2 regions of the Comamonas sp. 17RB genome follow, and region 1 is predicted to be linked to the other one. Evidence: riboswitches for the same ligand, from Rfam matches in the RefSeq annotation. Region 1 holds a riboswitch; the other holds the start of a gene.
What was found. A riboswitch is a leader RNA that binds a small molecule or an ion and turns the genes downstream of it on or off. The one in region 1 is predicted to bind S-adenosylhomocysteine.
Positions count from the first base shown of each region.

Region 2: it holds a riboswitch for S-adenosylhomocysteine, as region 1 does, so the genes downstream of both, ahcY (adenosylhomocysteinase) here and metH (methionine synthase) in region 1, are expected to answer to the same signal.

Region 1 is NZ_JASHHY010000014.1:101,709-105,979, reverse strand. Features, by position in the region: gene metH (methionine synthase) at 1-2,346, opposite strand, end outside; S-adenosyl-L-homocysteine riboswitch at 2,382-2,485, opposite strand; gene QM470_RS21120 (VIT1/CCC1 transporter family protein) at 2,576-3,343, opposite strand; gene QM470_RS21115 (PACE efflux transporter) at 3,570-4,091, opposite strand; gene QM470_RS21110 (LysR family transcriptional regulator) at 4,186-4,271, shown strand, end outside.
Region 2 is NZ_JASHHY010000012.1:72,550-76,820, reverse strand. Features, by position in the region: gene QM470_RS19855 (DUF4118 domain-containing protein) at 1-1,735, shown strand, start outside; gene QM470_RS19850 (response regulator) at 1,771-2,478, shown strand; S-adenosyl-L-homocysteine riboswitch at 2,505-2,603, shown strand; gene ahcY (adenosylhomocysteinase) at 2,679-4,109, shown strand; gene QM470_RS19840 (methyl-accepting chemotaxis protein) at 4,265-4,271, shown strand, end outside.

The DNA of each region.
Region 1 (4,271 bases):
GAACATGATGCCGCTGTAGTCGTCCAGCGCAGCTTCGAATTCCTGGTCCTTCTTCTCCGCACCGATGCCCGCGGTGACGGCGAACATGCCGGCGTAGTCGGCAATGCCGCTGTCCCTGGTGGCCACAAAGTCGGCCAGGCAGCGGCTGGGGCGCATCACGCCGTCCACGATCTGCTTTTCAGTCTGCTGGCGCATGCCGTACCAGGTGCTCAGCACCTTGGTGCGCGACTCATCGGTATAGAACACGACGTCGTCGCCCACCCGGTTGGCTGGGAACAGGCCCATCACACCATTGGCCTGCAGCCAGCGGCCTTCGATGATCTTCTTGAGCATGGCCTGGGCATCGGCCAGCACCTGGCGTGCCTGCTCGCCCACGACCTCGTCCTCGAGGATGGCGGGATAGGGACCGGCCAGGTCCCAGGTCTGGAAGAACGGGCCCCAGTCGATGTAGCGGGCAATCTCGGCCAGATCGAAGTTCTGGAACACCTTGCGCCCCAGCGCACGGGGCACCACCGGAGCATGGTGGGCAAAGTCCACCGGCGTGGCATTGGCGCGGGCCTGCTCCAGCGTCCACAGCGGGGTCTTCTTCTTGTTGGCGTGCTGGCTGCGGGCCTTGTCGTAGTCGGCCATCACCTCGCTGACATAGGCATCCTTGCCTTCGCCCAGCAGGCTCTGCGCCACGCTGACCGAGCGCGAGGCATCGGGCACATAGACCACCGGGCCTTCGTAGTTGGGCGCAATCTTCACGGCCGTGTGCACGCGCGAGCAGGTCGCGCCGCCGATCAGCAGCGGAATCTTCTTGATGCGGAAGTAGTCGTCCTTGTGCATTTCGCCTGCGACATACTGCATCTCTTCCAGGCTAGGGGTGATCAGGCCGGACAGGCCGATGATGTCCGCCCCCTCGGCCTTGGCACGGGCCAGGATCTCATGGCAGGGCACCATCACGCCCATGTTGATGACTTCGAAGTTGTTGCACTGGAGCACCACGGTGACGATGTTCTTGCCGATGTCGTGCACATCGCCCTTGACGGTGGCGATGACGATCTTTCCCTTGCTCGACACATCCAGGCCGGCGGCTTCCTGCTGGCGCTTTTCCTCTTCGATGTAGGGCACCAGGTGGGCCACGGCCTGCTTCATCACGCGGGCGGACTTAACGACCTGGGGCAGGAACATTTTGCCCGCGCCGAACAGGTCACCCACCACGTTCATGCCGTCCATCAACGGCCCTTCGATCACGTGCAGCGGGCGGCCGCCGCCCTGCACCACGATCGCCTGGTAGGCCTCTTCCGTGTCTTCGGTGATGAAGTCGGTGATGCCGTGCACCAGGGCGTGCGACAGGCGTTCGCTGACGGTGCGGGGGTGCTCGGCCGTGCCGCGCCATTCCAGCTTCTTGCTGTCGTCCTTGGCGTTGCCCTTGGCCTGGTCGGCGATCTCCAGCAGACGCTCGGCCGCATCGGGGCGGCGGTTCAGCACCACATTTTCCACGCGCTCGCGCAGCTGGGGTTCCAGATCGTCGTACACGCCAACCATGCCAGCGTTGACGATGCCCATGTCCATGCCGGCCGCAATCGCGTGGTACAGGAACACGGTGTGGATGGCTTCGCGTACCGGGTCGTTGCCGCGGAACGAGAACGACACGTTGGACACGCCACCGGACACCTTGGCACCGGGCAGGTTCTGCTTGATCCAGCGCGTGGCTTCGATGAAATCGACGCCGTAGTTGTTGTGCTCTTCAATGCCGGTGGCCACGGCAAAGATGTTCGGGTCGAAGATGATGTCTTCGGGTGGGAAGCCGACCTCATCGACCAGCAGGCGGTAGGCGCGCTCGCAGATCTCGATCTTGCGTTCGTAGGTGTCGGCCTGGCCTTTTTCGTCAAAGGCCATGACCACGGCGGCCGCGCCATAGCGCTTGACCAGCTTGGCGTGCTTCTTGAACTCCTCGACACCTTCCTTCATGGAGATGGAATTGACGATGCCCTTGCCCTGCAGGCAGCGCAGGCCGGCCTCGATCACCTCCCACTTGGAGCTGTCCACCATCACCGGCACTTTGGCGATGTCGGGTTCCGACGCAATCAGGTTCAGGAACCGCACCATGGCCGCCTTGCTGTCCAGCATGGCCTCGTCCATGTTCACGTCGATCACCTGGGCGCCGTTTTCCACCTGCTGGCGGGCCACGGCCAGGGCTTCCTCGTACTGCTCGTTCAGGATCAGGCGCGCAAACGCCTTGGAGCCGGTGACGTTGGTGCGCTCGCCCACGTTGACGAACAGCGTGTCCTCGCCGATGAACACGGGCTCCAGGCCCGACAGGCGCATGGGAGGAATAGAGACGGGGACAGCAGCAGACATCGCACTCACCTGTGTGAAAACAATTGGGGATACAAAACAGGTGAGCGCCGTTGCATGCGGCAGGGCCGCAGCCTGCCGGGGCCCCAAGCCTGACGGGCGGGTTGGCATCAACCGGGCCGCTGCAGCGCTCCTTGGGGCGAAGCCTGCAATTTTACGGCGTGCAGCGCCTCCGTGCCTGTTGTGTGCCCGCAAGGCGGGTCGGCCGCACGCTGGACGCTCCCCTGCGGGGCTATATCTGCCCGGCCACCAGGCGGCCGACCGCATAGGTCACGCCCATGGCCAGCAGGCCCCCCGCCACATTGCGCAAGGCCGCCCGCAGGCGCGGTGCGCCGCCCAGGTGCGCCGATGCCACGCCGGTGGCCACCAGCGCCAGCAGCACCGCCACGGCCGTCCAGGGCACGGCCCGGTCTGCGGGGGACAGCAGCACGGTCAGCAGCGGCACCAGCGCCCCGATGGCAAACGACAGGGCCGAGGCCCAGGCCGCATGCCAGGGGTTGGTGTACTGGCCGGGCTGTATGCCCAGCTCCAGCTCCGCATGGGCGGCCAGGGCGTCGTGCTGCGTCATCTCCAGCGCGGCCTGGTGGGCGGTGGCGTGCTGCAGGCCCTTGCGCTGGAGCATGGCGGTCAGCTCGCGCAGCTCGGCCTCGGGCAGGGCCGCCAGCTCGGCCTTTTCCTGGTGCACGGCCGCTTTCTCGGTGTCGCGCTGGGTGCTGACGGAAACGTATTCGCCCGCCGCCATCGACAGCGCGCCCGCCACCAGCCCGGCCACGCCGGCCGCCAGCAGGGCGGAGAAGCTGGCATTGGCCCCGGCCACGCCCAGCACCAGGCCGGCCGTGGACAGCACGCCGTCATTGGCGCCCAGCACGGCCGCGCGCAGCCAGTTCAGCCGGCTGGACAGGGCCGCCCCATGGCTGCGGTCCAGCACCGCATGCGGCGCACCGGCAGGGGCATGGCCTGCGGCAGAAGACGAAGGTGACGAGGAAGGCGATGGCTGCACGGCAAACTCCTGGCACAGACGGCATTCACCCGGACGGTGACGCCGCACCTGCCAAGCATTGTGCGCCGTGCCGCGGATTGCCGGGGTACAGGGATGCCGGAATGCGCACGCACCGCGTGGCGCAAAAAAGCCCGCTGCGATGCAGCGGGCTTTTCAAATTTTTTTGGGAGGGGTGCCGCGCCGGTTACAGCGGTTGCGGTGGCTGCCGCCCGGCGGGGACAGACCGTCAGCTGGCGGCGACCGGCTGTGCCTGGGCCGAGGCCGGCAGGCCAAAGATGCGGTCAAAGCACCAGTTGAAGACAAAGGTGTAGACCATGAAGAACACCAGCAGACCGGCTTCCATCACCACGGCCTGCCACAGCGAGATCTCGAACCACCAGGCCATCAGCGGGATCAGCATGGCGGCGATACCGCCTTCAAAGCCCACGGCATGCACGATGCGGCGCAGCAGGGAGCGGCCCTTCTGGGTCTGGCGCAGCTCCCAACGCTCGAACAGCCAGTTGAACGTGAGGTTCCACAGGATGGCGATGGAGGAAGCCACCACGGCCATCACCCCGGAGGCGCCCGAATCCTGGCCTGTGGCCATGAACAGCAGGCTGGAGACGATGATGGCGATCAGCTCATACAGGCCGACAAACACCACACGGCGCTTGGCCCCTTGCAGGCCCGTGGCACGGACAGGGGTGGCGGTTACGGGAGAAACAGACGAAGCAGAGGAAGAGGCAGAGAGAGAACTTGCGGATGCCATCGCAGAGACGGGTTTCGACATGCTGCGCAGTGTATGTTTTGAAAACTGAAGAAGAAAGTCAGCTTCTTTCAAATTTACTGATAGATTGCCCGGCATGGCTTTTCCTCCCGAACAGGTCCCGCTGTTTCTGGCCGTGCTGGACAGCGGCTCGTTTTCCGCCGCCGCGCGCCGGCTGGGGCG
Region 2 (4,271 bases), on a different contig from region 1:
CCTGGGGGCGGAAACCGCCACCATTCCGGGTGCGCAGGTGGCGCAGGCCCTGGTGGACTTTGCGCGCGAGCGCAATGCCAGCCACCTGGTGCTGGCGCGGGTGCACCAACCCTGGATCCGCTGGCTGCCCTGGCGTCCGCCCAGCCTGTCGGAGCAGATCGCCATGCTGGACCCCGGTCTCGATGTGCTGCTGCTGTCCGTCAAAAAGGTCAAGCCTGACAGCAGCCTGCGCTTTCCCGTGGCGCGGGAGCAGGCGATTCCCTGGAAGGGCTATGGGGGCGTGACCTTGGCCTGCCTGGCCGCGACGGCGCTGGCCGAGCTGCTGCTGCAGGTGTTTGACCCGGCCAATGTGGTCATGCTGTTTCTGCTGGTGGTGGTGCTGTCGGCCGTGCGCTGGGGGCGCGGCCCCGGGGCCTGGGCGGCCCTGCTGTCGGTGCTGCTGTTCGACTTCTACTTTGTGCCACCGCGCAATTCGTTCAGCGTCAACGACACGCAATACCTGTTCACCTTCTGTCTGATGCTGGGCGTGGCCCTGGTCTGCGGCCAGCTGACGGCGCGCCTGCGCCATGAGGCGCGGGTGGCCGCCGAGCGCGAACGGCGTGCCGGCGCACTGGCCAGGCTGGCGCGGGATCTGTCGGGCGCATTGACGCAGCAGCAGGTCACGCAGATTGCGCTGACCACGATTTCCGGCGTCTTTGGTGCACAGACCGGCTTGCTGCTGCCCGATGCCGATGAGCAGTTGCAGCTGGCGCAGGGCAGCGAATGCGCCATCGATGCCAGCGTGGGCCGCTGGAGCATGGAGCATGGCCAGATGGCGGGCCAGGGAACGGACACCCTGGCCGCCGCGCCCGCGCTGTATGTGCCGCTGATGGCGCCCGTGCGCTCCCGCGGCGTGCTGGTGCTGCAGCTGAGCGCACCGCAGAAGCTGCGGGTGCCCGAAGAGCGCCGCCTGCTCGATGCCTGTGCCAGCCAGATTGCGCTGGCGCTGGAGCGGGTGCATTTTGTGGACGTGGCGCAGCAGACCCAGATCGCCATGGAAGGCGAGCGCATGCGCAATACCTTGCTCTCCGCCGTGTCGCACGACCTGCGCACCCCGCTGACCGGCATTCTGGGGGCGGCCCAGGCTGCACTGCCCCATGCGCCGCAGGGGCCGGTGCAGCACATGCTGGTGCAGATCCGCAACCAGGCGCAGGCCCTGCAGCAGCTGGTGGACAACCTGCTGGCCATGGCGCGGCTGCAGCAAGGCGGCGTCCACCTGCAGCGCGAGTGGCTGCCGGTGGACGAACTGGTGGGCAGCGCCCTGGCGCAGATGCGCGAGCGCCTGGCCGGGCATGTGCTGCACACGGCGTTGCCAGCCGGTCTGCCCTTGCTGGAGCTGGACGCCGTGCTGATGGAGCGCGTGCTGGTCAATTTGCTGGACAACGCCATCAAATACACCCCTGCAGGCACGGCGATCACCGTGGCCGCGGGAGTGGAGGGCGGAGACTGTGTGCTGAGCGTGCAGGATGCCGGCCCGGGCCTGCCCGCCCACCTGTCGGCGCAGCAGCTGTTCGAGCCCTTTACCCGCGGACAGTCGGAGAGCGCCGTGTTTGGCATGGGGCTGGGGCTGGCCCTGGCGTTGCGCATCGTGCAGGCCCATGGCGGCCGTCTGGAAGTGGCAGCGGCAGAGCCCGGGCCGGGAGCGGTCTTTCGCGTGCGCCTGCCGGTGCCCGAGCAGCCATCCATGGACGATTGAGCCGACAATCCCGTGCACCACCCGCAAACCCGAACATGACGACCGTCGCCCCCCGCATTCTGCTGATCGAAGACGATGCCAGCATCCGCCGCTTTGTGCGCCTGGCGCTGGAGGACGAAGGCTGGCAGGTCTTCGAAGCCGAGACCGCCAAGCGCGGCCTGATCGAGGCCGCCAGCCGCCAGCCCGACGCTGTGGTGCTGGACCTGGGGCTGCCCGATGCCGATGGCAAGACCGTGATTGCCGAGCTGCGCGGCTGGAGTCTGCTGCCGATTCTGGTGCTGTCCGCCCGCGAGCGGGAAGAGGAGAAGGTGGCGGCACTGGATGCCGGTGCGGACGACTACCTGACCAAGCCGTTTGGCGTGCCCGAGCTGCTGGCGCGCCTGCGTGCGATGCTGCGGCGCCGCCAGCAGGCGTCGGCCACCGACAAGCCTGGCACCAGTGCACGCTTTGGCAGCGTGACCGTGGACCTGGCGGCGCACGATGTGGTGCGCGACGGGGTGCCGGTGCACCTGACCCCGATCGAGTTCCGCCTGCTGGCGGCCCTGGTTGCCGGCCACGGCAAGGTGCTGACGCACCGCCAGCTGCTGCTGCAGGTCTGGGGGGCGGAATACCTGGACCGGCCCCACTATCTGCGCGTGCACATGGCCAATCTGCGGCAGAAGCTGGAGCAGGACCCTGCGCAGCCGGCGCACCTGGTGACCGAGCTGCAGGTCGGGTATCGGCTGGTCGGTCTGGCGGCCTGACCGGTCAGTGCCGGTATAATCGCCGCTCATCCGAGGAGCGTTGCAGCGTTCCCCAGCCCCGCCACCCGCGGGGCGTCAGCGGGGCGTGAGGCTCGGATTTCATCCCGCAACGACGCTCACCCACGCTTTCTGTGCGGTGAGACGGTATTTTTCCCCTCTGCCTCAGAACGTGGTTTTTCATTCAATTTTTGGAGAAAACCATGAACGCTGCTGTGCGCTTCAACCCTGCCGATTCGGCCATCACCGACATTTCCCTGGCCGCCTGGGGTCGCAAGGAAATCAAGATCGCCGAAACCGAGATGCCCGGCCTGATGGCTGTGCGCGAGGAATTCGCAGCCGCCCTGCCGCTGAAGGGTGCCCGCATCACCGGTTCGCTGCACATGACGATCCAGACGGCCGTGCTGATCGAGACCTTGACCGCACTGGGCGCACAGGTGCGCTGGGCGTCGTGCAACATCTTCTCGACCCAGGACCACGCAGCGGCCGCCATCGCTGAAACCGGCGTGCCGGTGTTCGCGATCAAGGGCGAATCGCTGAAGGACTACTGGGATTACACCCACAGCATCTTCGAATTCGGCGCTGCCGGCACCGACAACGAAGGCCCCAACATGATTCTGGACGATGGCGGCGATGCCACCATGCTGATGCACCTGGGCAAGAAGGCCGAGAAGGACCTGTCCGTGCTGGCCAACCCCGGTTCGGAAGAAGAGAAGATCGTCTTCGCCGCCATCAAGGCCAAGCTGGCCGTGGACCCCACCTGGTACAGCCGCAAGTCGGCCCAGATCCTGGGTGTGACCGAAGAAACCACCACCGGCGTGCACCGCCTGAACGAAATGTCGGCCAACGGCAGCCTGCTGTTCCGTGCCATCAACGTGAACGACTCGGTCACCAAGTCCAAGTTCGACAACCTGTACGGCTGCCGCGAATCGCTGGTGGACGGTATCAAGCGCGCCACCGACGTGATGATCGCCGGCAAGGTGGCCGTGGTGGCCGGCTACGGTGACGTGGGCAAGGGCTGCGCCCAGGCCCTGTCCGCGCTGCGCGCCCAGGTGTGGGTGACCGAGATCGACCCGATCAACGCCCTGCAGGCCTCGATGGAAGGCTACAAGGTCGTGACCATGGAATATGCCGCCGACAAGTGCGACATCTTCGTGACCACCACCGGCAATAAGGACATCATCCGCCACGAGCACATGCTGGCGATGAAGGATGAAGCCATCGTCTGCAACATCGGTCACTTCGACAACGAAATCGACGTCGCTTCGATCGAGAAGTACGAGTGGGAAGAAATCAAGCCCCAGGTCGACCACATCACCTTCCCGGACGGCAAGAAGATCATCCTGCTGGCCAAGGGCCGTCTGGTGAACCTGGGCTGCGCCACCGGCCACCCCAGCTTCGTGATGTCCAACTCCTTCGCCAACCAGACCCTGGCCCAGATCGAGCTGTTCACCCGCCCCGACGCCTACGAAGTCGGCAAGGTCTATGTGCTGCCCAAGGTGCTGGACGAGAAGGTGGCACGCCTGCACCTGAAGAAGGTCGGTGCCCAGCTGACCGAGCTGACCGAAGCCCAGGCCGCCTATATCGGCGTCAAGAAGGAAGGCCCTTACAAGCCTGAAACCTACCGTTATTGATGGGCGGAGGCCGTGGCAGCCGTTGGCTGCCACGGTGCATGACCTGCGGGCTTGACTTCAGCTTGCCATGCGAATGCCGAAATCATGGGTGCAAGGCCCCGTACACAGGAGGCCGATTCATTTTCGGATCGCATACAACAAGGAGAAGCCAGGTCATGAGAG